2 regions of the Paenibacillus sp. FSL E2-8871 genome follow, and region 2 is predicted to be linked to the other one. Evidence: riboswitches for the same ligand, from Rfam matches in the RefSeq annotation. Region 2 holds a riboswitch; the other holds the start of a gene.
What was found. Region 2 has a riboswitch for S-adenosylmethionine ahead of NYE25_RS16250 (methionine ABC transporter ATP-binding protein). Riboswitches for the same ligand answer to the same signal wherever they lie in the genome.

Region 1 (15,440 bases), 2.9 Mb from region 2:
GTATGAAGGAGATTATTAAGATGGAAACAACTGTATGCCCTTGGTGTCATACCGAAATCGTATGGGACGAGGAATTCGGACCCGAGGAAAATTGCCCTCACTGCAACAATGAACTTAACGGATATCGTACAGTTACTGTAGGGATAGACGGCATTGAAGAAGAGGAAGAAGAAGTTGTAGAAGAACCTAAACAAGAGGTTATTAATGATGATGATCTTTGGGGAGATGTCGACAAAGACAGTGTAGTTCCTATTTACAACACGCTCAACCAATTCGGTGACGATTATGATTTGAATAAGTATGAAGAGCGTGTATCGGGCATCTTAGCGATTCAGGAAGAAGCTCCGGAATGTACACAATGCCATGAGTTAACTATCCTTGCTGGTAAACAGCTTGTTAGCAGCTTCGAGCCATCTGCACCGGCTACACTAGGTGGACCTGTATTAACATCTCCATTCTCCCTTAATGTGTATGTGTGCCCGTCTTGTTTCCATGTACAGCACAGTCTAGCGCAGGAAGATCGTATTCAGCTCGTACGTAATCTGAGTACCGATAAAGCATAAGCATCCTCATAAAAAGCTTAGTCCTCTTAATGACCATAAGGGGACTAAGCTTTTTTTAAAAGAGCCTCAATATTGCTTATTTACGTCCGTTTTCTAAGAAGGAGAAGGTTTGGCTGATCGTGTCAATGAGAATAGATCAAGCTCCGGCCGATGTTTACCCGCAATCGTATCTGTTAATAACTCCGCAGCAATCATGCTGTACACCGTCCCATTGCCCCCATAACCCTCGATGAAGTAGCAATGAGGGTACTTGGGATGAGGGCCGATATAAGGAAGCCCATCACGCGTAGAGCCGAATACAGCACCCCAGGAGTATTCTATCTCAATGCCTTTGATTTCAGGAAATAAAGCTTCCAGCTCTTCCAATAACCTTTGACTTTGTGAAATCACTCTGATATCACGGCGCTCTGGATCCGTCAACGGTTCATCTTTACCTCCTGCAATAATACGTCCCTCCGGTGTTGTCCGAAAATACAAATACGGTCGGGCGGTTTCCCAGAGGAGGCTCCGCTCATGCCACTTGGGGAATTCCTTCAGAGGTTTGGTCATCACTGCATACGTATTGATCAGCTCAGCGCCCCGGTCTTTTTTAAACTCCTGCGTTTCATAACCCATTGCAAAAATAACCTTCTTCGCAATAATACGTCCGTTCTCTGTGTGGCAAATTACTCTATCTTCAGTAAACTCATAGTGTTTAGCCTCGGTCTGCTCATAAATGTGTACACCATTCATTGCTGCCTTGGCGATCAGGCTGTGAACTGTCCGGAAAGGGTTCGCTTCTGCATCACTGCGTGAATAAAGTGCAGCAGGTTTAGAAAAAGAATACACCGAAGCAATTTTATCCTCTTCCCAGAAATCAGAATCGAATCCGTGAGCAACGAGGTTCTTATATTCTTCTCGCAGAGCAGGTACATCCTCTGGTGTACTGGCATATAGAAGGCTGCTGCGAGGAATAATCTGGGGATCGATATCGAGCTTGGCTGGCAGATCCAAAATATTTCTAACCCCTGCTTGGGATAACTGATAAAAGAGCAAGCCGTTCTTTTCTCCAAAAGTGTTCATACATGAGGTTAACGATTTGTCGTTAGATATCTGAAGTAAACCAGTATTGGCATGTGAGCTTCCGCTTCCGACGCGTCTTTTTTCGATCAGAACAGCCTCAGCTCCGCTTAAAGACAAGCGATAGGATGCCATTGCTCCACCCATTCCAGCCCCTACAACCAGGCAATCACAGTGAATGGTATCCTCTAGCGCAGGATAAGTTGGTGGGTCTTGTAAAGTACTTCTCCAAGGTGGGGTACCGCTATTTAGTCTCATGAAAATGATCGCTCCTTCATTTGTTCCATAATTTAGTATGGGCGGCATTTTACCGTCTCATTCGCAGCATGTTCTTATTTTTGTCATAACTCTCTAGTGCTGTTGGGCAAATAAATGGTGTGCTTTGGCGGTATACTAAAGCCTGTTTGGATCAACTACAAGGAGGGACTACAACTCATGCAATCAATGCAAATGCAGGCACTAAGTGGAAAAGAATTGGAATATATCGCAGACTCCATCTCTAATGAGGACTTGCTTCTTAAGCAATGTGCGGCTACCGCCGCGACAACGCAGAACGAGCAGGTCCGACAAGTTTGTTTGCAGCATATCCAAAATCACACGCAGCACATGGATACACTTACTCAGTTACTCCAGCAGCATCAACAGTACGCACCAACAAGCCCACAATAATTGCATTATTAATCTTAAGGAGGTTATAAAATGAACGCACAGAATCCAGCAGCATTTATGCCAGATGAGGATTTAATGAACACCATTTTGTGTGATTTGAAGCGGACGGTTCGTGAGTATGCGACAGCTGCTACAGAATCGGCATGTCCAGCGGTTCGCCGGGTCTTTAATGAGATGACTATGAACACGCTTCGACTTCAGGGCGATCTGTATACGCATATGTCCCAAATGAATATGTATCCTGAGCCTGCAAAAGCATTGCGCCAAGATGTGGACAAGCAGCTTCAAACTGCACAGCAATTGCAACAAAAATCAGGTCAGTTCGTGCAGCAAAAAACAGGACAAACTGGATCTATTGCTCACAATGCGAACAGCCACCTTCATTCGAATGGACAACATCAACCGTCTCATTTAATGTAACCAAGATGGTTAGCGGATGAAGCATCCTGCCACATAACCTTAAGGCTGACGCCCGTTTATACCGAGAGCTCCGGTATAAACGGGCGTTTTTTGTATAAAAATCCATTTAGCTGAGTAAACCTAGTCTTCTATGCGGATATCATATGGGGTTATTTTGTTTGCAGAGATGCTCAATTCATGTCATATTAGTATTAAACTCTTTTCGCGGGGCGAAGCATGAATAGCGCAACGTCATTTGCGAACTATCCGGAGGGAAGGCATGAAGGAAATGAACGAACTAAAGAGGAAAGTGCTGGAACTGCTTAAAGAGGACGCGAGAAGATCTACTGCACTCTTAGCTACGCTGCTTGGCGAGGAAGAAGAAGACGTAAAGACGGCGATTGGGCAATTAGAGAAGGACCATGTAATTGTTAAGTATGCAGCCGTTGTAAACTGGGATAAAGTCGATGACGAGAAAGTGACAGCGCTGATTGAGGTACAGATTACACCCGAACGGGGTCGCGGATTTGAAGGCATTGCCGAGAGAATCTACCTGTATCCACAAGTGAAATCCGTTTATCTGATGTCAGGTGCTTACGATCTTCTGGTAGAAGTGGAAGGCCGAAACTTACGTGAAGTGGCCAATTTTGTATCCGAGAAGCTGTCTCCAATTGATTCAGTACTCTCAACTAAAACGAATTTTACCCTTAAAAAATACAAACAGGATGGGATCATCTTCGAGGAGCATGAGGAAGACAACCGTCTGATGATCTCTCCATAAAGGAAGTAATCATATGATCACGAACAAAACGCAGCTAACTGGAGAAGACAGCAAATCAATGAATTCTTATTTGGCCCCGCTGGTACAGCAAATTCAGCCTTCGGGTATTCGTAAGTTTTTTGATCTGGCTGCAGGCAGCAAGGATATCATATCACTCGGAGTCGGGGAACCTGATTTCAAGACCCCGTGGCATGTCAGAGAAGCTTGTGTCTATTCGCTGGAAAGAGGATTTACAGGCTATACATCCAACGCAGGAATGCCTGAACTAAGGGAGGGTATTGCGAACTATTTGCACACCCGTTTTGCAGTGGAGTATGATCCTGCCAATCAAATTATAGCAACGGTCGGCGGAAGTGAGGCTATCGATCTGGCTCTGCGCGCTTTGATCACGCCGGGCGATGAGATCCTCATACCAGAACCTTGCTATATTTCTTATTCGCCGATAACGGCTATTGGCGGAGGTATTCCTGTAGGTATCGAAACCATCGGAGAGAATGACTTTAAACTTACTGCAGAGAGTTTGGAAGCGAAGATTACTCCACGCTCCAAAGTTCTAATTCTGTGCTACCCGAGCAACCCAACGGGAAGTGTTATGACCCGAGAGGATTGGGAGCCGATCGCCAAGGTTGTAGAGAAGCACGATCTAATTGTAATTTCGGATGAGATCTATGCGGAATTGACGTATGGAATTAATCATGTCAGCTTTGCCTCATTGCCAGGTATGATGGACCGTACGATTTTGGTCAGCGGTTTCTCCAAGGCTTTTGCCATGACTGGATGGAGAATGGGTTATGCTTGTGGTCACCCTGATTTGATCTCCGCTATGCTTAAGATTCACCAGTACACTGTGATGTGCGCTCCTTCTATGGGCCAGGTGGCTGCACTTGAGGCACTGACCAATGGGATGGAAGAGAAGGATCGAATGGTCGATTCTTATAACCAACGGCGGAGGCTGATTGTTAAGGGTTTGCGTGATGCGGGACTGGAGTGCCATGAACCACAAGGTGCATTTTATGCTTTTCCAAGCGTGCGCAAAACAGGACTGACATCTGATCAGTTTGCACAGCGATTATTGCTTGAATATAAGGTGGCAGCTGTACCTGGAAGTGTCTTTGGTTTAGGTGGTGAAGGTTACTTACGCTGCTCCTATGCTACATCAGTAGCTCAACTGAATGAAGCTATTGAACGCATTGGTGCTTTTGTCACACAACTGGAACGAGAGAGAATGGAATAGAGAAAATTGGACTATAGCCTATCCTATAATCCTATGGTATTATTTTACTTTGAGAGTAATTAACCCCTATAATAGAACTAACAAGGACGTATTTTACTCTGGAATTAAGCGTTGCTTTGAAGTTGCTTTTATTACTTTAATGACATTTTGTGGCACGCGCTCAATAATACTTTTAGGAGGGATGATTGTGCTTAGTGCCGATTATTACTTACCTTCCTATGGAGGGCAGTGTTTTTCTGGAAGTGGGAAACTGTCCCCCAAGGGTGATGCTTCTGCTCGCATGCTCTCTCTGGAAGATGAAATTAGAATACTCCGTAGCAAAATGGAGCAGCTTTTTTTGCAGGAAAAATCATTCACTTCAGATAATGTGATTGAAATTAGCAGTTTACTGGATCTCAAGATAAATGAATACATGAAGGGGCGTCCAGTTGGAAAATAACGTCGCTACATGCTGTTGAAGAGGACCCTAGGGTCCTCTTTTTGTTGTTCCTTTAAGCTCACACATCGCAACATTGCAGTCACACTTGGAGAGAATATGCCTATACTCTTCATTTGCCATTTTTATATAAGAAAGCTTAAACTAGCATTATGTGATTTGAAGAATGGATAGGAGGAGTAAGCCATGGTGATCTATACACGCACGGGTGATGCGGGTCAAACTTCAGTGATTGGTGGCCGGGTTGGTAAGGACGATGTCCGAGTTGAAGCTTACGGAACGATCGATGAACTGAATTGCTTTGTAGGTCAGGCAAGGAGCCTGATGGAGGACGATCAGTTTGATGATGTACGCGAGCAGCTGCTGGAAATTCAGCATGAGCTATTCGATTGCGGAACCGATCTGGCTTTTATTAAGCTAGGTGATGGTGGTCAATATATGGTAACAAGTGAGATGGCTAAACGGTTGGAGGGCTGGATTGATGAGCTTCAAGCAGAGAATCCACCACTAGAAAAATTCATCCTCCCTGGGGGCAGTCCGTTGGCTTCGGTTCTACATGTGTGCCGTACGGTTTGCCGCCGGGCGGAACGCCGGGCAGTTACACTTGGAAGAAATGCAGACATTAACCCGGAAGCAGTTATTTATTTGAACCGGTTATCCGATTATTTCTTTGCGCTGGCTAGGACGGCTAATACACGGGCAGGGATTACTGATGTAGAATACATTCGCAGTAAAAAGGTGTTCCGAGACTAATATGACTAGCTATTATTCACCAATTACTTACATTATACCGCCAGAAGAGGATGACTGGTTGCTGAAGACGATCCTGCATAAACGGATGGATGTCTCACGTAAATTGTTGTCACGCCTTAAGCAAACAGAACAAGGGATTACATTAAATGGAGAGCGTGTTTATATCAGCGTACATGTTAAGGCAGGCGATATTGTACAGATTCGCATGGAAACAGAGACTTCGGATGATATTTTACCGCAGCCGATTCCCTTTGAAATTCTATTTGAAGATGAGCATCTGCTCGTAGTAAACAAGGCAGCAGGGATCATCGTGCATCCCACACACGGACATTACACTGATACGCTGGCTAACGGAGTAGTTCATTATTGGGCGCAAAAAAATGAACGTTTCCGCTTTCGACCCGTCCATCGTCTGGACCAGGAAACCTCCGGTGTGTTAGTCATCGCCAAGAATCCGTATAGCCATCAGCATATTTCTGAGCAGATGATTGCGGGTACAGTGGACAAACGTTATTCTGCATTTGTTCATGGGGCTCCTGTGGAGCCTTTCGGCGATATCGACGGACCTATTGACCGTGATCCTGAGGAGCCGCATCGACGTATCGTGACACCGGATGGTTATCCTTCTCTGACTCGGTATGAGGTTAAAACCGTATACGCACAAGGTTCAAAAGTTGAACTGAAGCTGGAGAGTGGTCGTACTCATCAGATTCGGGTCCATATGACCTCTATCGGCTGTCCTTTGATTGGTGACAGCATGTATCGTCATGAGCTGTATAATCTACCGGAATTGACTTTAACTCAAAGTGAACAGTTGGAGTCCGTTGCAGCACTAGATGCCTCCATACCGCGTCAAGCACTGCACGCGGTGCGTCTGACGTTCAAGCATCCGGTGCTGCTGCAGGAAATGATCTTTGAAGCTCCTTTGCCGCCTGATATGGCGGCCTTGGAGGAAATACTGGAGCAAGGACCGATAGCGATTTTGAGGTAAAAATTATCTTAGTGATGTTAGCGAGAGGGCGAATTGGTTCTGGAGAAACGGAGTGTACGCCTTTATCCTCGGATTTCATCCGCAACAAGCGGACTAAATCAAGAATTCTGAGGATAACAGCGATCGGAAGAATAATTTGCCAGCGTAGTCGCACTCATCACTACCATTAAAGGAGAACAACATGAGCAAACTAAAAGTATATCAATATCCAAAATGCAGCACCTGCCGAAGTGCAGTAAAATGGCTACAAGCTCAAGGTCATGAGCTAGAGCTTCAAAACATCGCAGAACAGCCGCCTACCGTTGAGGAGCTGCGTGAATTGCTGGCCAATAGCGGACTTGAACTGAAAAAGTTTTTTAATACAAGTGGTGAAGTCTATAAAGCATTGGGTCTAAAGGACAAAATGGCACAGCTTAGTGAGCAGGAGAAGCTTGAGCTGCTCGCGAGCCGTGGTATGCTAAATAAACGTCCGATTGTCACTGATGGTGTTAAAGTTACGGTAGGCTTTAAAGATGATCAATATGCTGAAGCTTGGAGCAATGCTTCCAAAGTATAAATCCGTAAAGGGGATGTCCCAACAGTCATTTCATGGCTGTTGTGTCATCCCTTTTTGATTATCTAGGAAAATCACAAAAGACCAAGATTCTATAATATACTTATATTTCTCGCTTAAGCTTACCGCCCTTGCAAGGGCACCGATGGTGTTTTTACTTGTTAATTTCAAAGGATAAGAATAAGCTCCCATATGTGTAACTATATGATCCCTTATCAGATCAAGTATTTTCTGATAGAATACTCTTTGTGCAATAACATGGACAAGCGCTTAATAACAATACAATGAACGATTAAGGGAGAGGTTTATACATGAGAGCAGAAACAACGGGCCGTGTAATGCTTGTAGATGGAATGGCTCTGCTGTTCCGGGCCTTTTATGCGACCTCTTATGGAGGATATATTCGCAAGACAAAAGCTGGATTGCCGACGAATGCGGTGTATGGTTTTTTGCAGTATTTTTTCGATGCAGTAAGCACATTTGAGCCTTCTCACGTCGTATGCTGCTGGGATATGGGCAAAGGAACGTTCCGCACCGAGAAATACGATGGATACAAATCGAATCGGATTGAAGCCCCGTTAGAGCTGATTCCGCAGTTCGATCTAGTAAAAGATGTAGTAGCTGAGCTTGGGGTGCCGAATATTGGACTTGCAGGCTATGAAGCGGATGATTGCATTGGTACGCTGGCTTCTTGTTACAGTGAAAACTCTGAGGTATATATTTTGACGGGTGACCATGATATGCTTCAGCTCATTGATGAGAATGTTAAAGTCGTCATTATGAAAAAGGGACGCTCTAACTATAAAGTGTATGACCTTGCAGAATTGCTGGAGGAAAAGGGGCTAACCCCTAGACAAGTGATTGACCTGAAAGGCTTTATGGGCGATACCAGTGATAATTATCCCGGCGTAAAAGGGATTGGTGAGAAGACTGCGCTGAAACTGCTGACCGAATACAGAACAGTTGAAGGTGTAATTGAGAATTTGCATCTGCTCCCTAAAGGTGTGCGTACCAAAATCGAAGCAGATCTGGATATGCTGCATTTATCGCGAGAGCTAGCGGAAATCCGTTGCGATGTACCAGTGGTCTGCGAGCTGACGGAAGCCTTGTGGCAACTACAGCGGGAAACAGCTGCGCGCAAATTTCAGGAGCTAGAGTTCGGCAGCTTGATGCATTTGATTGCTGAGGTGCAGGACGAACGGGGAATTGTACAGATTGAGTTAGGCGATTTGGGTTAAGATCAGACACCCTTCATGCAAAGATGCATGGAGGGTGTTTTGTTAAACTATAAGAACGTATAAGTTTCACACTATACATTATCCTTATCTTTCTCTCTTAAACGCTACCGTCCTTATAAGGACGCCAAAGGCATTTATACATGTTGTGATAGCGCTTCATTCGACGTATAATTAGGGCTGGTGATTGCTTTTTTTAATGATATTATTTATTTATGTATGGGTAGCGTTTCAACTTCTAACTAGAGAAAGGGAGAGAATTGCTGTGAAGCTATTGGGAGCGATTGAAGCAGGCGGAACAAAGTTTGTATGTGGGATTGGTTATGAGGACGGTACCATTGTTGACCGAGTTAGCTTTCCGACAACAACACCGGAAGAAACGATGGGACTAGTAATAGACTATTTTAAAGAGAAGAATGTAGAAGCATTCGGAATCGGATCTTTTGGACCGATTGATCCCGTACTGGACAGCCCTACTTATGGTTACATAACAACGACACCAAAACCTCACTGGGGACAATATAATCTGGTAGGCACAATGGCTGAGCAATTTAACGTTCCGATCGGCTTTGACACGGATGTGAATGGTGCAGCGCTTGCGGAAAGTAAATGGGGAGCGGCTAAAGGTCTGGACAGCTGTCTTTATATTACGGTTGGGACAGGCATTGGAGCAGGAGCGGTTGTTGGCGGCCAGATGGTCCATGGATTGTCACATCCTGAGATGGGACATATTCTAGTTCGTAGACATCCAGAGGATACGTTTGAGGGTTACTGTCCTTATCATGGCGATTGTCTTGAAGGATTAGCCGCAGGTCCGGGGATCGGCAAACGCTGGGGACAACCGGCAGGAGAGCTACCAGTGGACCATCCGGCATGGGAAATGGAAGCTCACTATCTTGCACATGCACTCATGAACTATGTGCTGATTCTGTCTCCTCAAAAAATCGTAATGGGCGGTGGTGTTATGAAGCAAAGCCACCTATTCCCGTTGATTCGCACTAAGCTGCAAGAGTTATTGAGCGGATATGTTCAACATCCATCGCTTAATGTCGACATCGATAATTATGTTGTCTCACCAGGTCTTGGAGACAATGCAGGGCTTGCTGGAGCGATTGGATTGGCTACATTAGCTCTAGCTAGAAACTAGTATAAAAAGACATTGACTGTTCGGTAATATATGGTATTCTAGGATCTAACAGTATAGCATTTAATGAGGGAGCACCTCTTTCGCGTTTATCGTGAGAGAGGTGCTTTTTTGCGTTCGGGGTCTGATTGAGAAAGGATTTGTTCGCTCCGAAGGAGGCTCTTCCCAGAAGGTTATTGTGCTTGCTGTAATGTTGAGAAAGGTAGGGATGAATATGCAAATTGTGTTTATGAACCGTTTATCCAGAATATCTGGAGTGGATCAAGAGGTGTACGCCCAGTTGTGGATTGGAGAGGAAGAGGGGATCTGGAGTTTGGGCTGGCGTGATTTTTCAGGTGGGGAGAATTACATTGAGAATTTGTGGTATGAAGGTGGTTCATGGAATGAGATGCTCTGTGTATACAGGCATGAGCTAGCAGTGAAGATGGGAGATGGCTATCGACCCTTAATCGATGGGATATTCCACGAGGAGGATAGTCTTACTGGACGTAATCAGGAGCAGCTGAAGCTTCAATATTACAGCGAACATTATGGGAATGAAGCCATTTATGAAGAGTTATGTGCTTGGCGCCGTGGTAAGGCTTCGAGTGAACGGAAGGCGCCCTATATTCTCGCCAGTAATCGTCTGTTGCGCTTGTTAAGTACATTTCTACCGCATACGCCAGAGGAACTGATGCAAATTCCGGGTGTTGGAGAAGGCAAGATAGCGCAGTTTGGGGCTGATTGGCTGGCTATAACTACTTCGGTGGCAAGGGAACATGCTTTCCCTCTAAATTGGGTGCATGAAGTAATTGAAGAGGAGTCTTTCGTCTCTTGGCTTTATAAACAGAAAGAAGTCAAATATAAGAAGCAGCTAGAACGACTGCGCTTGCGGAGGATTTTGCTGCAGGGGATCGAGAATGGGTTGGGCTTGGAACAGCTTAAGGTGAATAGTGGAGTGAACCGGCGTGAACTGATTGAAGCGGTAGAGGAGCTAGAAAGAGAAGGTTATTCCGTCGAGAAGCTGATCCATGTAGAGCTTGGCAATATGCCGCAGAATGAGCAGGATGCGATATGGAATGCCTATGTGGAGCTTGGGGATCTTTTCCTAAAACCGGTGTTACATAAGGTGTATGGCGACGACTTTTCCGCTGCTGAAGGATTGGATATTTATTATGAGCGTCTGCGATTGATCCGCATCCGTTTCCGTCGAGAGCAAACGCATAAAGTGGGCATGGCGACCAGTTTTTAAATTTGCGCATACCAAAAAGACGAAGGCTTCCTTATACCTTACGGTTACAGGCCCTTCGTCTTGCTTATTCGTCCGGTTCGTTTCATAGCCATTCCTTCTTGCGGAAAACATACAGCATCCCACAGCCTAACGTCAACATAACGCCTATAACGCCATAATAGCCATATTTCGTATGAAGCTCGGGCATATGATCAAAGTTCATACCGTAGATTCCGGTAATTACGGTCAGGGGCATGAATATTGTTGTGATCGCAGTAAATACTCTCATAATTTCATTCGCGCGGTTGGCGATACTGGATTGGTATGCCTCTCGTAAGTTGCCCATGAGATCGCGATACGTCTCAAAGGTTTCAGATATTTTAACCGCATTTTCATAAATGTCGCTAAAATATTTCTGCAGCTGATCATCAATCAGACGGAGGTCTTTTTTATTTAGGGTATTGATCACTTCTTTTTGTGGCCCCAGCATTTTCTTCAACCATAGAATTTCACTTCGCAGACCGATAATTTCACTGAGATGTGACTTCTTGGTATGCATGAGGATATCTTCTTCCAGCTTCTCGATCCGAGCTTCAATTCGGTCGCCGACGGAGAAATAGTTATCAACGACAAGGTCAATTAGCAAGTAAAGGAACATATCCGGTTCACTTACTTCTTGCTCCCAGAGCATAGGCTTCAGGATTCGTAGTTCATTGATCTTTTGTTTCGTGACAGTGATGATGTAATGTCTTCCAAGGAATACATTGAGCGCCCGTAGGAAAATTTCTTCATCGTCAAAGCGGATGCTATTTACAACTATAAAGTAGTGACTTTCGTATATTTCGATCTTTGGACGCTGATCCTCTTCGCTAAGGCAATCCTCAACAGCAAGATCATGTAGGTTGAACAAGGGCTGAAGCAGCTCCAAATCCTCAACATCGGCGTCAATCCAATAGAACCCTTCCGTTGGGGGTGTTAGTGTTTCATCAATTTCATCAATAGGTGTAAAAACCCCTGCATTTACCAGCCGGATTTTCATCTGATTTCACTCCTCCTATCCCCAGGTCTTCACTAGGGACTGCTAAATTAAGCACAGAGAAAAAAATCAGCTTGGCCGGCGGTACAATCAATACATAGGGCCAAATGACGTTTCGAGGGCATGAAGAAGAACTGCTCCCGCCGCCGGCAAGCTGATGATTATCCTGTGTGGTTGCTCATTCTGTACACATATTTGCGAGCTCGGGTCGCCTTCCATCCTTCTTCTCACCTCTTCTTTTCGTTCAGGTATGAAATACTTGTCTAGTATAACAACGGAGTATGCCTCTTTCAAGCAAATTTATTGTGATTTTGAGGCTTCTTCAGCATTGTATGGACTTGACGAAAAGGAGGTTCATGATTTAAAGTGAATTTTAAAGTAATTTAATTGAATACAGCTAAATCTTATCAAGAGCAGGTGGAGGGACTAGCCCTATGAAACCCGGCAACCGGCGTGTAAACGCACGGTGCTAATTCTTGCGGAATTTCTGCAGACGTCTAATCGTCTTCAGGAACATTCTGGCAGATGAGAGAGGCGCATATGACTGTAGATATGACCTTTCTCGATTTCCGAGGAAGGTCTTTTTATGCTCAGCAAGCCGCAGTGCGGCAAAATAACTAAATTCAGCTAAGGAGTGGAAAGACAATGCCAATTAAAATTCCCGACAGTTTACCGGCGAAAGAAGTACTATCCGGAGAAAATATTTTTGTGATGGACGAAAGTCAGGCTTTCCATCAGGATATCCGTCCACTACGGATTGCTATTCTGAACCTCATGCCGACTAAAGAGACGACAGAGACTCAATTGCTGCGTTTAATTGGAAATTCGCCACTACAAGTTGATGTTACTTTATTGCATCCGCGTTCCCATATTTCCAAGAATACTTCTGCTGAACATTTGAAGAGCTTTTACAAAACCTTTGACGAGATCAGCCACCGCCGTTTGGATGGTTTAATCGTTACAGGTGCTCCTGTAGAACAAATGGAGTTCGAGGAAGTATCGTATTGGGAAGAACTGAAAGAGATTTTTGAATGGAGCAAGGACAATGTGACTTCAACCATGCATATTTGTTGGGCGGCACAGGCAGGCTTATATCATCATTTTGGTGTTCGTAAAGTGGCATTGCCTGAGAAATGCTTTGGCGTCTTCGCTCATACGATTAATCAAAATAACATTAAACTGTTGCGCGGCTTTGACGAGGTATTCCATGTACCACACTCTCGTCATACCGATGTCTCCCGTGAAGATATTGAGAATAACCCAGATCTGCAGATTCTGGCGGAATCCGAAGAAGCTGGTATGTATCTAGTGGCTACAAACGACGGTAAACAAATATTTGTGACCGGACATTCCGAATACGATCCCCTATCCTTGAAATGGGAATATGACCGTGATGTGTCTAGAGGGATGGAGATGGCTTTGCCGAAACATTACTTCCCTAAAGATGATCCAGAACGTACACCTCCAGCAGTGTGGCGTGCGCATGCCAATTTATTATTCTCTAACTGGCTCAATTACTATGTATATCAAGAAACGCCTTATGATATCGACCCGATTGTTTATTAATAATAGCGCTACAATATAAATTAGGAGGCATTAATCATGGATGACAAACTTAGGATTGAAAGTAGACTGGCTCAAATAGGTTCTCAAGAAGATCCTGCCACAGGAGCAATTAATTTTCCAATTTATAATGCAACGGCATTTCGTCATCCAAAACTCGGTCAAAGCACAGGGTTTGATTATAGCCGCACCAAGAGTCCGACCCGTTCAGTGCTTGAGAATGCAGCTGCGGAACTGGAATCTGGAGATGCAGGATTTGCTTGTAGCTCAGGGATGGCAGCGATACAAACAGTGCTTACCTTGTTCGCTCAAGGCGACCATCTGATCGTTTCGCTGGATCTTTACGGCGGTACCTATCGTTTGTTGGAACGGATTATGTCCAAGTTTGGAATCACTGCTTCTTATGTAGACACGAATGATTTGGATGCACTGGAAGCTTCGCGTCGTCCAAATACGAAAGCTGTATTTATTGAAACGCCAACGAATCCACTTATGATGATCACGGATATTGAAGCCGTGTGCACTTGGGCACGTCACCATGGGTTACTTAGCATTGTAGATAATACGCTGCTGACTCCATTCTTCCAACGGCCTATAGAATTAGGTGCGGATATTGTAGTTCATAGCGCTACTAAGTATTTGGGTGGTCATAATGATGTACTGGCAGGCCTGATTGTATCCAAGGGTGTAGAATTATCAGCTGAATTAGCTATTCTACATAACTCTATTGGCGCCGTGCTCGGACCAACAGACAGTTATCAGTTGATGAGAGGCTTGAAGACATTGGCGCTGCGTATGGAGCGTCACGAAAGCAATGCACTAGCGATCGCTCACTACTTATTAGAGCATCCAGCGATTGCGGAAGTGTTCCATCCAGGATTGCCTGATCATCCAGGACATGAAATCCAGAATCGTCAATCTTCAGGCAATACCGGTATTTTTTCTTTCAAATTAAAAGATGCCAGATACGTAGAGCCGCTTCTTCGTCATATTCGTCTTATTGCATTCGCAGAAAGCTTGGGCGGCGTAGAGTCACTTATGACTTATCCGGCTGTACAAACACATGCTGATATTCCTGTGGAGATTCGAAATGCTGTGGGTGTAGATGATCGTTTGCTGCGCTTCTCCGTCGGTATTGAACATGCAGAGGATTTGATTGCTGATCTTGGCCAAGCACTAGAGGCCGCTAGGGCAGAAATTGAGTCCAAGTAACAGGAAGAAATGTTCAATCGAGTGTTAGTGGAGAAATAGAGTATAACTAGCAGTATCGCTTAGTGCGATGCTGCTTTTCTTTTGGATAGGAATTTGCGAAGAATGTAAAAGCATTTTTCAAGCTGTTCAGATTGTGATACGATGAGGAAATGAACTGTTCAATTGTATGAGAAAGGGTTGTCACCTTGAAAAAGAGACAACGTTTTTTCTTCCTGTAATTTTGTGATTCTACCATACCCCTAAGGGTTTAGAAGGAGGATGCGAACGATGAGTGCGATAGATCTTATTTTGGACAAAGCCCTACGGGGTGAACGTCTCCAATTGGAAGATACCATCCGACTGTTCGAGAGCAACGAAATTGAGAAAATGGGTGCAGCTGCAAACACCATAATGGAACGCTGGCATCCAGACCCGATGGCCACGTTTGTAATTGGTCGTAATATTAACTATACGAATGTATGTGATGTCTACTGCCGTTTCTGCGCATTTTATCGCAGACCGGGCTCTGATGAGGGTTATGTATTGCCGGATGAGACGATTTACCAAAAAATCGCTGAGACTATCGCTGTAAATGGTACAGAAATACTGATGCAAGGCGGTAC
Region 2 (15,440 bases):
ATACATAGTCTATGATGCAGGAGCTTCGTAGCTAGTTTTACGCGACGTTATTTCAAGCGGAGCCTATGCTTCGTAAAACAAAGCGTATACTTCCGATGCAAGTTTTACGCGATGTTATTTCAAGCGGAGCCTATGCTTCGTAAAACTTTTAAGGAGTGAGATCATGAACGAAGCCGCTATGACACTGGAAGGCTGGTATGCATTGCATGACTTCCGCTCACTGAACTGGACCGCATGGACGGCAGCAGATGATGAAGAACGTGCCGTTGCTCTGGAAGAATTACATGCTTTTATGCAAGAATGGAGTCCTGTCGAAGAAGCCAAACAAGGCAGCTCCGCGGTATATTCCATCGTTGGCCAGAAGGCCGATTTCGTAATGATGTTCTTGCGCGAAAGCTTGGAAGATTTGAACCAGCTTGAGACGGCCTTTAACAAAATCGCTTTTGCTCAATATACAACTAAAGCCTATTCCTACGTAAGTATTGTTGAATTAAGCAATTACCTTGCGGGGGGCAGCGATGGTAGTGATCCTATGCAGAATCCGCATGTTATCGCACGTCTAAAACCTGTTTTGCCGCAAGCGAAGCATATTTGCTTCTATCCAATGAACAAGAAACGCGAGCTCGCCGATAACTGGTATATGCTTGATATGGATAAACGTCGGGAGCTGATGGCTTCTCACGGATTAATCGGACGTGGTTATGCTGGTAAGGTGAAACAAATTATCACCGGCTCCGTAGGTTTTGATGATTGGGAATGGGGCGTAACCCTGTTCGCTGAAGATCCGCTACAATTCAAAAAGCTGGTTTACGAAATGCGCTTTGACGAAGTCAGTGCTCGCTACGGCGAATTCGGACCTTTCTATGTCGGCAACCTGCTGACTGAGGATTCTTTTGAAGAAATGCTTAAATTGTAATTGTAATAATAAAAAGGGTGAGTCCCAGATCTTTATGGAGACTCACCCTTTTTAAATGCTATAACGAAGTTCCTGCTTCCTCATCCTCTTCGCTGTCATCTTCATCATCACGCAGACTTTCCAAATATTCAGCCGTAGCCCGGTCACGCGCTCGCCCTTTTTCCTTTAAGCGTTCAATGCCAGGGAGAATGAGCAGATCAATTTCCTTTTGAACAACATACGCTAGATCGTACTGATTCTGATCCTCCAGATAAGATCCAACCTCAATCAGTCCGTTATATCGGTCCAATTCTTCTCGGGTCAGCAATCCACGCACCTGCACGCTGCAGTGACGCATCTTATAAGAATCTTCCTTTTTTCAGAACCAGCGGAATCCCACCGATAATGAACAAATAGCGCATATCCACAACTTTTTTCAATTGAGCTGCAGTCCAGCCCTTGTAAGTTTTGCTGCCAACTACAGCAATCCCTTGACCTTTACCTAGAGAAGCTACTGTTCCTTTATTGCTGAATGCGAATTTCTTGGGTTGTTGATTACGGATCGCAGCCACCAAATTATGTGCACAGCACTCTCCCTGTTGCATAGCAATTTGTGCCGTTGGCGGATAAGGACGTCCTTCTGGGTTGATCATCAAGGAGCCGTCTCCAATAATGAAGATATTGTCTTGGCCTGGTGCACGTAAATATTCATCTACTTTCACACGTCCACGCATAGCTTCAAATCCTGCAGCTTCAATCAGACGATTCCCTCGAATTCCGCCTGTCCAGACAATTGTAGAAGCCTTAATCTCTTCGCCTGATGCCAGAATTACACCGTTTGGTAAACATTCTTTGATCGCAACGCCCATCTTGAATGTAACACCTTTCTTAGTGAGCAAGTTCATCGCATACTCAACAAGTTCTGGAGCAAATCCAGGCAGAGCTGTTGGAGCAGCTTCTATGTTATATATATTTACCATGCTAGGATCAACGTCAAATTCTTTGCACAACCCAGGGATGCGGTCAGCTAATTCGGCCACAAATTCAATTCCGCTAAAGCCGGCACCACCGACTACGAAATTAATATGCTCCTGAGCATTGTTCTCGTTCTTATATTTGGCAAATTGATACTCAATATGTTCACGAATCAAACGAACGGAGTTGATGCTCCGGATCGTCAGTGCGTATTTATCAAGTCCTGGAATACCGAATGTTTCAGGCTCTCCGCCCAAAGCAATGACGAGATAGTCATACGAAAGAGTACCATCCTCCAAAATAATCTTTTTCTGCTGGGTACGAATTTCCTGAACAGATGACTTAACGAGATCGATCTTGAATTCATCGATTAGTTTAGAAATAGACACCCGAGTGTGTTCAATACTGTCTGTACCCGCGGCAGGCATATGTAGATGGGTAGTAAAATAGTGGTACTCGTGACGGTTTACGAGCGTGACATCCGCTTCATTATAGTTCAAAGCCTTCTGTAAGCGCTGTGCGGTCAAAATACCCCCATAGCCCGCGCCTAAGATTACGATTTTGGGAATACTACTCATGTTCCGGCTCCTTCCAAGAGGTAAATCTGTCTTTGTATTTTTTATTGAAACAATGTACGGTCCTTTTTGTGAATTTATACACTTATATTTAGAAGAAATTCCAATCAAACTTAAAGGATTTCTAAATTGACCATATCCATTGTAAACCTTAGTGTACTATTAATCAAACATTAAAATACTAAAAAACGTCACATTCTTATTGTGTTCTAAAGTCTTTCTTTGCAGGTATGTGTCACAATGTTTATAATAAGAAAGAATACAAGTATGGCAAAATGAATATATCAACTCGGAGGTGTAATATCCCGTGACACAAGAGCAATCCGGCGTTCCTATGAGCGACCTTTTAATCATAGGTGGCGGTCCAGCTGGCATGTTTGCCGCATTTTACGGTGGCATGCGTCAGGCATCAGTAACACTTATTGAAAGTATGCCCCAATTGGGAGGACAACTTGCTGCACTTTATCCTGAAAAATACATTTATGATGTAGCAGGTTTTCCAAAAGTAACTGCACAAGAATTGGTTGACAACCTGACACGGCAAATGGATATGTTCCAATCGAATATCCGGCTGGAGGAGAAAGTAATTTCTGTTCAGAAACGGGACGAACGCCATTTTGTAGTTACAACCGATGTAGCAGAATATCACAGTAAAGCTATTATCATTACAGCTGGCGTAGGCGCTTTTGAACCTCGTCGTTTAGAACTGCCAGACGCAGGACGGTTTGAAAAAGCCAACCTTCATTATTTTGTAAATGATTTAAATGCCTTTAAAGATAAAAAAGTTCTGATTAGCGGTGGTGGAGATTCCGCAGTAGACTGGGCACTAATGCTGGAACCGATCGCGGAGCAAGTAACCCTGATTCACCGCCGGGATAAATTCCGTGCGCATGAGCACAGCGTAGAGAATCTGATGGCTTCCAAAGTTAACGTAATTACACCTACTGAAATTACAGAACTGCATGGTGACGAGTTTATTACTAAGGTTACCTTATCTCATATCAAGACCAAGGAAACACAAGAAATCGAAGTCGACAGTGTAATCGTCAATTTCGGATTTGTTTCCTCTCTGGGACCCATTGCAGAGTGGGGTATCGATATTGAAGGGAACTCCATTGTCGTTGACTCACGTATGGAAACGAGTATTCCGGGAATCTTTGCAGCCGGCGATATCACCACATATCCAGGTAAGCTGAAGCTAATTGCTGTAGGATTCGGCGAAGCCCCAACGGCTGTGAATAATGCAAAAGTCTACATCGATCCGGAAGCCAAGCTTTCACCAGGACACAGTAGTAATATGAAACTCTAATTCTATCTACCACAATAAAAAAGGGTATTCTGACAGGCCTATCAATACTAGCCTATCAGGATACCCTTTTATGTTTGTGACTCGCGGTTTATTTATATGTAGCCAGCTACAAAGGTATACTTTGCGCTCTTTTAATGAAGAACCGCATGAACTGGAGAGTGTAAGTTTCGTTTGCGAATCTCAACGAGTAGAAGAGCGATGAAATCATGCTCTAGTTGCAGTTCTATCGCTCTATGGTAAGAGTCTAGAAGCATCTCATCGGACAATTCAACCATAACGTTCATCTACCTTTCCTGTATTTGGATCTGAATCTATCATATCAAACTATCATTTTTCGAACAAGCGTTCGTGTTATCCACAAGTACATGTGGAAATCCTGTGTATAATATGTGCGTAAGCGTTACAAAGGTGATAACTGCACAGTGGAATATGGGGATAATAGTTATACACAGGACTGAACCACTTGTATACAGCTAAAAATATATTTTTATTGTAAATAAATCACAATATAATTTACCCCAAAAGAACGCAACTAAACGCAATTTTATCTTACTACTCTATTATCGTCAATTCTAAAATTTTTGTTAATTTACTGAGGTCTTGTATTAACCTCCAGAATCCATATTTTACCTGAATAATCCACGGCGTAATCAAAACCCAGTTCGCCTATTCCAGGGAAATGCCGCTCCATCAGTTCGATACATACGAGCGTTAGCCTGCGCATTTCTGCTTTCTTCGCTGAGGCTTTAATTCGAGGCAAGGATCTGCGAAGTCCTTCTCGACAAGAAAGCATCGTGCCTCCTTTACATAAATTAGTTACGAACAGGCCAGGCCGGGCCAATCTTCCCACCATAGAGCGAAACTCCCAAACACCGCCATTTCTCACTACTTTGACCCGATAATCAATAGGACGCCCACCAATTCTGGCGAGAGAAATCCCCTGTTGAATCAAATATTTACGTCTAACCTTGACGAAATGAAGCGCTCGTCTCATGGATCTAAAGTCCTTGTAAATTCGAGTTCTGTCCATATAAGTAAATCCATAACCTCGACTATCCCGAAACACTTTAATTACACCGTAGCCTCCACCGCCAACTATTGGTTTAATAACAACATTTCCGTATCTCCGGAGCATGGCTAACAGTGAGTCAGCCGAATACACCCTCGTCATTGGTATATAATGAGAAACCCTCGCGTCACTGAGCAATGCCTCTGTCTTCAACCATTTGCTAGCCAATTGTCTTCCCGACATCGTCCTTTCCCTCCTTTCACATTCCAGCCTACCCTATACATTACTCAGAAAAGGCCCCACCCTCTTGTATGATTGTCCGTGTAGGAGGAAGCTCTTAGCAAAAAGGGCTTAGAGCTTGTATCGACAACATTCTCAACCTCGCAGGTTAGATTGCAGATTTTGTAGAACCTCATTTCTGAACATTCGACATCTAAATCGCAATGGATGAGTTCACTATAACTAGAATAATCTTCAAAAGCGTAGTATTATTAATAGCGGTTACATTTTCAATTCCTACTATATAATAATGAATTAGAGGCTCGCTAAAAACAGCGCGGGGAGGGCTCGGAATGGCTCAGTTTTTCGAGGTATTATATTGGGTGGCCATGCTTGGGATGTCCATCGTATTGGCTGGAACGACTATACTGATCTGCGCTATTGGCTTTAAATTCATTAAAGACAGGCGCAGAGCACTGGGTGCTGGCTGTATTGCCTTTTCCCTTGGAGCCGCAGGGCTCATCGTGTTTATGATTAATTACAAGTTTATTATTCCAGCCTAATTGTACGCAGGAACAAACAAAAGCCCTCTCGAGGAATTCCATCGGAGGGCTTTTGCTTTTATGTCACTCATATATCTAGCATTAGACGGATCATATCCACTACCTTGATCCCATTTTCAACAATCTCTTCACTATAATGTCTGATAAAAAAATCTCTATCGATTCCGGTAATTCTAAATCCACATTTCTGATAAAGAGCCAGTTGTCCTACACTAGAATTCCCAGTACCCACTTCAATCGTCTTCGCACCAAGTAATCTCGCATTCTGAATCGCATGATAGACCAACTGCTTTCCTATCCCTTTACTTTGCTGATTCTCATCAACGGCTATATTTACTAGCTCCACTGTCTCAGGTCTCGTTTGTAGCAAAACATAGACACCTACAATGCAATTCTCCACTTCAGCTACAAAACATTGCCCTCTTTTTAAATACGCTTCAACAAGACTTAGGGAAGGATCGGCTAATAACAACAAATGTAAGGGTGGTTGTTCTTCTGCGTTTAATTTCCTAATTAGCATGCTTAGAGCTCCTTGTGATGACTTTTGTCATTGAGAATAAAAAAAGCCTCCAAGCCCGTGTTGTAGAACTCAACATGGGGCTTGAAGGCGTAACGTCGCGATTAGCAAGGCTCTTCGTTCGGTTTTCCTGCATCCGTAGCTGTACGGAAGCTTGAGCCACAGCCACAGGTTGCAGTAGCGTTCGGGTTATTAATGGTGAAGCCACCTGTCATGCCGGATTCTTCAAAATCAATTTCGAGACCATCAAGGTAACGAAGATTTTCTTTCTCCACGACAACCTTCATTTCTTGGATGTCCATATATACGTCCTGATCGGTTTCATTATCATCAAAGCCCATAGCGTAAGAGAATCCACTGCAACCGCCGGGCGTTACTCCAATACGGAGGAACATGTTCGGCACTTCTTGTTCAGCAAGCATCGCCTTTAATTGTTCTGCTGCCTTTTCGCTAATATTAATCATGATCATATCCTCCTATAAATTAACTTAATTCAACAGAAAAACTTATGTTTAAGGGACCTTCCGGTCAAAAATTACTTTCTTAAAAATATATACTTAATAAACTCAGTATAACCGACTATTCCATTACCCTCAAGTCACAACTGCCTTATGCCTGACCTGCCGCACCAAAATAAACCATCCATATCCAGCTGTTGATCCCCTTATAAGAGAGGTTTATAATAAGGAAGGCAAACATAAGTAAAAATTCGGAAATTTGTCACGGAGGCTAAACCTCCGATTTATTTTCATGAATGAACAGCTACCGTCTGGGTAAGTCTGGGAATTATCTGCGGGCAATGGACCCCGTAAAACTTTCAGGAGGAATTTATTATATGTCTACTCTTTTCACCCCCCAAACAGACGCCCGAATGATGAACATTATTGAAAAAGTTCGTGGCGGCGAAAGATTGAATTTAGAAGATGGCGTTTATTTATATCAAAGTAACGACCTACTTACGATTGGCCAATTAGCAAATGAAGTCAATCTTGCAAAGAACAACAACAGGGTATATTTTATCGAAAACATGAGTCTATATTTCACCAATGTTTGCGAATCTCACTGTGCATTCTGCAATTTCCGCAAAGATGATGGAGAAGAGGGTGCTTATACCCTTTCCGGTCAGGAAATGGTGCAATATGTCGAACAGCATATTCATCCAGGTGTGCGCGAATTCCATATCGTAGGCGGTCATAATGACAAGGTTCCTTTCCAGTATTACGTGGATTCTTTAAAAGCCTTGAATGAACGTTTCCCTGAGGTAACCTTAAAAGCATACACTGCAGCCGAAATCGATTTTTTCACCCGAATTAGCGGATTGAGTATTCGTGAGGTACTCGAGCAGCTGCGTGCTGCAGGACTTAAGACGCTTACTGGTGGTGGCGCAGAAATATTATCCGATCAATACCGTAAAAAAATGCGCGTAGATAAGGCTAATGTCGAAGAATATCTAGAAGTTCACCGAACAGCACATCAGCTTGGCATGAAGACACATACAACTATGCTTTACGGCTCGATTGAATCTCATGAAGATCGTATCCGGCACATGATGCAGATCCGGGATCTACAGGATGAAACCAATGGCTTTATGGTATTCATTCCATTATCTATGCAGCCTAAGAACAAGAATGCAGGGATTATGCGCCGCAACTCCGCTTATGAGGATCTGAAGACGATTGCGATCAGCAGATTGATGCTGGATAATTTCGATCACATCAAAGCGTACTTTATTAATATCGGTCCTCAGCTTACTCAAGTTGCACTGAACTTCGGTGCTTCTGACGTCCATGGTACTATTCTTAAAGAACGCATTAGCCATGCGGCTGGTGCCTTAACACCTGAAGGCCTCACTCGCGATGAATTGATCTGGTTAGTAAAAGGTGCTGGACGAATTCCAGTAGAACGCGACACGTTCTACAATGCGATAAAGGTATACGAATAAAAGACTACCTAGATCCGTTATCCTATATTGGAAAGGAAGTTCGGTCAGCATGAGAACACTACTCGTTCTGGGCGGCGGCTATGGCGGCTTGGCCCTAATTCAAGAATTGCTCAATAATCACCTTCCACAGGATATTGAAATTATCTTAATTGACCGAATGCCTTATCAAGGAATCAAAACGGAATATTATGCGCTTGCCGCAGGTACAGTAACTGACTATCACTTGCGGATCCAGTTTCCGGTTCATCCCCGTCTCACAATCCGTTACGGTGAGGTGAGTTCCATTGATTTGGAGAGTAGAATCGTTACAATGGAGCCTGACGAGACTGTGTCTTATGACATACTTGCTATTGCACTAGGTTGTACCGACAATTACCATAACATCCCTGGAGCTGATCAATATACTTGCAGTATCCAGACCTTTGCAGGAACACGCGAAACTTACCAACGTTTAAACGATGTGAAGCCTTATGGAACAATAAACATTGTAGGCGGAGGACTAAGTGGAGTGGAATTGGCGGCAGAGCTTCGGGAGAGCCGACCAGATCTTAATATTGCTATTCTGGATCGCGGTGAACGTGTCTTATCTGCCTTCCCTGCGAAGCTGTCACAGTACGTGGAGGAATGGTTTCACCACCATCAAGTACAGACACTCGGACGTGTCTCCGTATCCCATGTAGAGAAAGATGCGCTTTTTAACGGTACAGAGGAAATTCTTTCAGATGTTACGGTATGGACCGCGGGGATCCAACCGGTGAAGGTTGTTCAGGAATTAACAGTCCCGAAGGATCGCGGAGGACGAATCATTCTGGATGAATATTATCGTGTACCTGATTATCCAGAAGTGTATGTAATTGGCGACTGTGCCAGCCTGCCATTCGCTCCAAGCGCACAAGCCGCAGGAGCGCAGGGTGAGCAGGTTGCTCAGGTTATTCAAGCCATGTGGCGCGGCGAGACCCCTAAGCTTCATCCTATTCGTCTAAAGGGTACCTTAGGCTCACTAGGCAAGAAAGCTGGATTTGGTCTGATGGGCCAACGCTCCGTCAAAGGACGGGTTCCCCGTATCCTTAAGAGCGGGGTGCTCTGGATGTCAAAACGCACTTTAGGATAAACCTAAGGGCTGCTCTTTTCCGTTATAAATACGAAAAAGAGCAGCCCTTTATTTTCCACAAAAAGCATTTAATCAAGGTCCATATTAAACCAAGCCTCTAGCTCTTTGATTTTAGTATCAATTTTCTTTTCTAGCTCGTCAACAGTATCTGCTGCAACGATATCCCCTTCAACCATGGCAAACGGGGTTAAATAACATTCCCCACAATTGTTCAGGCATCCGTATTCGATCACATCGTAATCTGGATTTTCCTCCAGCTTATGCATTAGCTTGTCTGTTCCGTGACCCATGTTACTGGCACAAAATTCAATAATTGGTCTCATGATGATCTCCCTATTCCGCCTAACCATTTTATTTTTTAACTTTTTGTACTATAATGAACTTACGAAAGGAGTGATTGAGAAATGAGTGAGAATGCACAAAGCACCGAAATGTATGATGAAGTATTGGAAGTGCTGGATAAGCTTCGTCCGTTCCTGCAACGCGATGGCGGCGACGTTGAACTGGTCGATGTAGAAGACGGCATCGTTAAGTTGAAACTTATGGGTGCCTGCGGCAGCTGCCCAAGCTCCACGATCACCTTGAAAGCCGGGATTGAACGCGCCCTTCTTGAAGAAGTAGAAGGCGTACAAGAAGTTATGCAAGTATTCTAATCCCATTCAATATCATTCCCGATCCTCCTCTTCAGGAGATCGGGATTTTCTTATTATAGAGGATTTACACTTCCCCTACAACATACAGCATAAAACCCGCATGCCATTAGGCAGCGGGTTTTATGCTGTATTAGAGATCAAGTCAGCTTTCTGTCTTAAAATGCTGGAATGATCGAGCCTTTGTACTGTTCTTCAATAAAAGCTTTAGCTTCTGGAGAATTCAGTGCAGCGGCAAGCTTTTTGATTGCATCAGATTCTTTATTGTCAGGACGAGCTACAAGGATGTTAGCATAAGGGGAATCCGTACCCTCAATGAACAAAGCATCTTTAGTAGGAACTAGGTTAGCTTCCAAAGCATAGTTAGTGTTAATCAAGGCAAGATCTACCTCATCCAATTGACGACCTAACATTGCTGCATCTAGCTCGATGATTTTAAGGTTTTTCTTATTTTCAGTGATATCTGCTTGGGTAGATGTGATGTTGGTATCATCTTTCAAAGAAATCAGTCCATTTTTAGCAAGCAGGATCAGTGCACGACCACCGTTTGTAGCATCATTCGGGATGGCAACTTTCGCACCATCAGCCAGCTCGTCGATGGATTTGATTTTTTTGGAATAAGCACCAAAAGGTTCAACGTGAACGGCTGTAACAGAAACTAGATCCGAACCGTTCTTTTGATTCTGGTCATCCAGGTAAGGTTGATGTTGGAAGAAGTTAGCATCCAGATTCTTCTCTGAAAGCTGAACGTTTGGTTGAACATAGTCAGTGAATTCTTTGATTTCTAATGTAATTCCTTGCGCTTCAAGCAATGGGGCAATAGCTTTTAGGATCTCAGCGTGTGGAACAGGTGAAGCACCAACCACCAATTTTACAGGTTCTGCGGAAGACTCAGTTGCAGCACCATCTTTTGGTGCATTAGTAGCAGCCGATTTAGAAGCATTATTGTTATTGCCGCAAGCAGCCAGCACCACAACCAGTGTCAGACTAAAAAAAGTAAGTAGTAATTTTTTCATTTTAAATCCCCCTCTTATCCTTGGTATTTGTATGAATAAGGCTATATATGGACGTACCTTATTTCCGTGTGAAATGTCGTACTAGTCGATCACCTGCCATTTGTAGCAATTGCACCAGTATGACCATCAAGACTACAGAGATAATCATAACTTCCTTCTCATACCGGTAATATCCGTAACGAATCGCTAGATCCCCTAGCCCGCCGCCGCCTACCATCCCGGACATTGCCGTATAGGAGACCAGTGTAACCAGTGTGATCGTAACCCCAGCGAGCAGACCTGGACGAGCCTCTGGCAAAAGAACACGCATAACGATCTGATTCGTGGATGCTCCCATCCCTTGCGCCGCTTCGATTACTCCACGATCCACTTCTCTTAATGCCGTTTCCACCAAGCGAGCAAAGAATGGAGCTGCACCAATCACGAGCGGTGGAATCGTACCGAGTACTCCGATGGAAGTTCCAACAACGGCTTTGCTAAATGGAATTAATGCTACCATCAAAATGATAAACGGTACCGAACGTAGGATGTTTACAACGAACGATAAGACCGAGTAAATTACTCTGATTACTATACTATTCGATCTTCCCCATAAATACAATAGAATTCCGAGTGGTAAACCAAGAATAATTGTGAACAATCCAGAGAATATTAACATTTGCAAGGTAGCAACTGTAGCATCCATCATTTCTTGCCAGTTTAAGTCTGCGAAATTCATTACGAAATCACCTCCACTTCAAGGCCTTGAGCGGTTAGTTCGGCTATCGTCACAGCGATCGCTTCAGCTGGACCTTCGAACCGAACAATCATTTGTCCATAAGGTACGTCTTTTATCGTTGAGATGGTACCATGCAGAATGGCGAAGCTAACACCTGTCTCACGTACTACATTGGAAAGTGCAGAGCCGTAGGTCTTCTCTCCGAAAAAAGTAATTTTGACGGCCTGAGAGTTGTCCCCAGCAGCAGCGTCAAGCGCCGTACGAAGGGGGCCCTCATTCTGTGATTCACTGCGAATGAAATCGCGAGTGACCTCATGCTGCGGCTTCAGGAATACCTCCGTGACTTTACCTTGCTCAACGATACCACCACCATGAATGACCGCAACACGGTCGCAGATGCTCTGAATCACGTGCATTTCGTGAGTGATCAGCACAATGGTCAGATGGAATCGTTTATTAATATCGAGCAATAGCTTAAGAATAGAGTCTGTCGTTTGTGGGTCAAGCGCAGAGGTTGCTTCGTCACACAGCAGCACATCAGGGTCGCTGGCAAGTGCCCGTGCGATGCCGACCCGCTGCTTTTGTCCTCCTGATAATTGGGAGGGATATTTATCCCTGTGTTCTTCAAGCCCCACTAAGGCAAGCAAATCTTTCACTTTAGTATCAATATCTGCTCTCGAGGTGCCTGTGAGTCGCAGAGGAAAAGCAATGTTATCGTACACCGTCGCAGAAGATAGCAGATTGAAATGTTGAAAAATCATCCCAATTTTGCGCCGCTGTTCCTGCAGCTGACCTTGAGTAAGCTTAGTTAGTTCAATGCCATCTACCCAAACTTCCCCTTCTGTCGGACGCTCCAACAGATTAATGCAACGGATCAATGTACTTTTCCCCGCTCCAGAATGGCCAATAACTCCGAATATTTCACCTTTCTCGATAGACAAATTCAATCCGGAAAGTGCTGTAGCCGCATGGCTGCCTTTTCCATATACCTTTGTTATTCCTTTTAGATTAATCAACGCTCGTCGCCCCCTTTATAATTCACTTATTCCATACAAAAAAACCTCTGACGATCGATGCAGATCGCAAGAGGCTCTGTGTGTTTATTTAGACAATGCCTTCTCATCTGCCAACGACCACAAACCTTGCGTCATTGTAGGAATTAGCACCATGACATTTGTACATAACGCTAATCGCGCTGTATACAAATCGGTTGCCGGGCTTCATCGGGCCTATCCCTCCGCCACTCTCGATAAGATATAGAGTATGAAATTTTATGTTTGAATTCGTACAGACTTTAATGCAAGCATAAGTATAGTAAGTTTCTTGTTTTTTGTCAAAAGGAAATATCTTGAACGCTTAGGATTGTACACGCTTTGCCTTGCTTATTTCCTTACGCAGCTGTTCATTGCTGTAGCTGAATGCCGCGATTAATGTTTTACAGTTCATTTCAAGGGACTGCTTTAAATCCTCAAGATGGCTATCTAAATCCTCAAGCTGAATTTTGTCATGCAAGCCTTGATGCCGCTGCCATAAATCATCCTGCATTTCGGAATTCATATAATGAATTTCAGCATTTCTGCGCTTGCGTAGATTCTCCAGTGGATCACGATAAGAGTTCTTGATCTGTTCCAGTTGATCCGCTAATGCAGGATGCACATTCAATAACTGAAGTTGACGCAGCACTGTAAAATAAGAAAAGTGCGTTTTTAATTTGGAGGTTTTGAGGTCATAAAAATGATTCAGTACCGTTCCAAGCTTGTCCAGAAGAGAGAACACACGAATAAATCCATCTTTATAAAAATAAACATACCGCGCATAATCGCCTTGTTCCACTGGTGACATATCGTCCATATAACCAGCGATTACCGATTTCCGGTAAAAAGCAGCTGCGAACCAGCTTTGCTCCAATTCATCCAATGAGGAGATCAGTCCACGTGTCCAAATCTCCAGCTTGCGGTATTCATGGTCATTATCCTCATGAGCGTTCATTTCCTTGCGCAGTAAGGCTGCAAATGTGGCCATGTTCTCCATCGCGTCAGCCAATACACCGCTGTTCTTTCGAGGCGGCTCTCCAAGTATAACCCGCAGCATATCCCAGTCCTCCTAAAGTTTTGTCCAGCACCACGATATACCGATTTCCACTTTATTATTCCGCAGGTAAAGCGACTCTATCCACGGTGGGAACTTTCTACCAAGGGTGTTACAACGGTGTCATTGGATTCGTTGGATTTTTTTCAACAACTACATTTCTCGCGCGATTCAGCTGCCAGACTCTTACACTCATATAACATAAGACACCAAACAAACTAGCGATCAACAAAATATGAGCCAAAGCGGCAAATATGTACAATTTTTCATTATCTAGTGTGTAAACAACAGCAGCTCCACTAAATACCTGCATCAAGCACAGCAGAACAGCCGCTACGCCAAGAGCTCTTAGCTCTGGGTAATCCTTATGTTTCCAAAAAGCTAAATGTCCAAGCACCGCAGTAAAAATGAATAAGATCAAAGCCGCAATCCGGTGCGTAAAAACAATACCTACTCCCCCGGAAAGCTCGGGAACCCATTCACCGTTACAGAGCGGCCAGCCAGAACATCCACCGCGCGAATCCGTATGACTAACAAAGGCTCCAATATAAACAACAACATAGGAATATAAGGCCGTGAAGCAGGTTAAATTGCGGAAAGCCTTACTGACGGGTTTCTTCTGAAGCTCCATCTTAGGATCGTACTCACCTGCTTCATGTCGCCTTTTAGTTCCTAGAGCCAGCATTAGAGAACTTGAAAAAGCAATCAAGGAAAAGCCCATATGCAGTGCCATTACAGCAGCAGATTGGGATTTAATCACTGCAAGCGCTCCCATACCACCTTGAACAATTACAAACAGCAACGTCATAAATGCATATACTAACAAGTCCCTCCGATTTCGAGCATAACGCCAAAAGGCAATCATCGAGGCAAGTGACAATAACCCTGCCAATCCGCTAAACAAGCGATGGGTGTATTCAATCATCGAACCTACAGTATAGGCCGGAATCAATTTCCCATGACAGAGCGGCCATTCATTTCCGCATTCCAATCCCGATCCAGTCTTCGTTACAACCGCTCCCCCTAGTACAGCGAGGAACATGATAAGGCAAGTAAGATAACTAAGCCATTTCAACTGATTTGTCGACAAAAATATCACCCGCAGTTTTTAGTAATGAAGAAGCATCTTAAAAAACCACCGCTTTTGCTCGAACAGGCGAAAGCGGTGGTTTTCCGGAATTACTGTTGAAGGCTTTGATGCACTTGAACCGCTTTATCCAGGAAATTCTCAATTTCCTCGCGGGATTTACGTAATTTATTAACGAATCTAACCAGTTCACGTCCATCGGAATACGCGACAAAGCTTGGAATACCCATAATATTTTGTTCCTGACTAACGTCACCCACAGCATCAACGTCAACCTCAACCAGCGTTAAACGATCTGCATAGGCTTGCTCTACCTCAGGAATAAAAGGATCGATAAATTTACAATCTGAGCACCAGTCCGCCTTGAAGATGGCTACAGTTAATCGAGGAGATTGAATGGCTACCTGAAATTCAGCAGGAGAACTAATTTTGTCCATAGCTTGTTCAGTCCTTTCTTCCATATCTGTCAAATTTCTATTCTTTAAGTGAAGCAAAATGTCATGCAGAAGTCAAACTTATTCTCTCATACGAACACGCGCAGGCTGCAATTTCATCAGCGGATGGAGCAATTTTTGCAATGCACGCGGATAACTGGAGATTTCCTGTTTAGTAAGCACACCCAGTACAATTAGCATGACCAGATAAATAACAACAACTGCGGCCCCTACAACAAGACAAGTGATCAGAAACGCCAGACGTGCAGGCATTAGATCTGTTAACAGAATTCCAGCTTGGTTAAGTCCAAAACCAATACCACCGGACACCA

Region 1: it holds a riboswitch for S-adenosylmethionine, as region 2 does, so the genes downstream of both, metA (homoserine O-acetyltransferase MetA) here and NYE25_RS16250 (methionine ABC transporter ATP-binding protein) in region 2, are expected to answer to the same signal.

The regions. Positions count from the first base shown of each region.
Region 1 covers NZ_JBBOBV010000001.1:6,493,989-6,509,428, forward strand. The annotation lists gene NYE25_RS29060 (hypothetical protein) at 21-563, shown strand; gene NYE25_RS29065 (NAD(P)/FAD-dependent oxidoreductase) at 657-1,880, opposite strand; gene NYE25_RS29070 (spore coat protein) at 2,058-2,291, shown strand; gene NYE25_RS29075 (spore coat protein) at 2,322-2,711, shown strand; gene NYE25_RS29080 (Lrp/AsnC family transcriptional regulator) at 2,971-3,471, shown strand; gene NYE25_RS29085 (aminotransferase class I/II-fold pyridoxal phosphate-dependent enzyme) at 3,485-4,705, shown strand; gene NYE25_RS29090 (aspartyl-phosphate phosphatase Spo0E family protein) at 4,956-5,144, shown strand; gene NYE25_RS29095 (cob(I)yrinic acid a,c-diamide adenosyltransferase) at 5,328-5,894, shown strand; gene NYE25_RS29100 (RluA family pseudouridine synthase) at 5,896-6,885, shown strand; gene NYE25_RS29105 (arsenate reductase family protein) at 7,067-7,441, shown strand; gene NYE25_RS29110 (5'-3' exonuclease) at 7,750-8,676, shown strand; gene NYE25_RS29115 (ROK family protein) at 8,939-9,820, shown strand; gene NYE25_RS29120 (HRDC domain-containing protein) at 10,032-11,048, shown strand; gene corA (magnesium/cobalt transporter CorA) at 11,131-12,066, opposite strand; SAM riboswitch class I at 12,465-12,595, shown strand; gene metA (homoserine O-acetyltransferase MetA) at 12,709-13,629, shown strand; gene NYE25_RS29135 (aminotransferase class I/II-fold pyridoxal phosphate-dependent enzyme) at 13,666-14,838, shown strand; gene mqnC (cyclic dehypoxanthinyl futalosine synthase) at 15,106-15,440, shown strand, end outside.
Region 2 covers NZ_JBBOBV010000001.1:3,557,833-3,573,272, forward strand. The annotation lists gene hemQ (hydrogen peroxide-dependent heme synthase) at 164-916, shown strand; gene NYE25_RS16180 (hypothetical protein) at 975-1,253, opposite strand; gene NYE25_RS16185 (NAD(P)/FAD-dependent oxidoreductase) at 1,255-2,448, opposite strand; gene NYE25_RS16190 (NAD(P)/FAD-dependent oxidoreductase) at 2,780-3,754, shown strand; gene NYE25_RS16195 (sporulation histidine kinase inhibitor Sda) at 3,886-4,029, opposite strand; gene NYE25_RS16200 (YheC/YheD family protein) at 4,344-5,006, opposite strand; gene NYE25_RS16205 (hypothetical protein) at 5,336-5,545, shown strand; gene NYE25_RS16210 (GNAT family N-acetyltransferase) at 5,613-6,065, opposite strand; gene NYE25_RS16215 (HesB/IscA family protein) at 6,167-6,526, opposite strand; gene mqnE (aminofutalosine synthase MqnE) at 6,898-8,004, shown strand; gene NYE25_RS16225 (NAD(P)/FAD-dependent oxidoreductase) at 8,054-9,115, shown strand; gene NYE25_RS16230 (YuzB family protein) at 9,184-9,438, opposite strand; gene NYE25_RS16235 (NifU family protein) at 9,520-9,768, shown strand; gene NYE25_RS16240 (MetQ/NlpA family ABC transporter substrate-binding protein) at 9,924-10,781, opposite strand; gene NYE25_RS16245 (methionine ABC transporter permease) at 10,840-11,499, opposite strand; gene NYE25_RS16250 (methionine ABC transporter ATP-binding protein) at 11,499-12,515, opposite strand; SAM riboswitch class I at 12,616-12,755, opposite strand; gene NYE25_RS16255 (Cthe_2314 family HEPN domain-containing protein) at 12,856-13,590, opposite strand; gene NYE25_RS16260 (COX15/CtaA family protein) at 13,700-14,677, opposite strand; gene NYE25_RS16265 (thioredoxin family protein) at 14,767-15,111, opposite strand; gene NYE25_RS16270 (putative polysaccharide biosynthesis protein) at 15,190-15,440, opposite strand, start outside.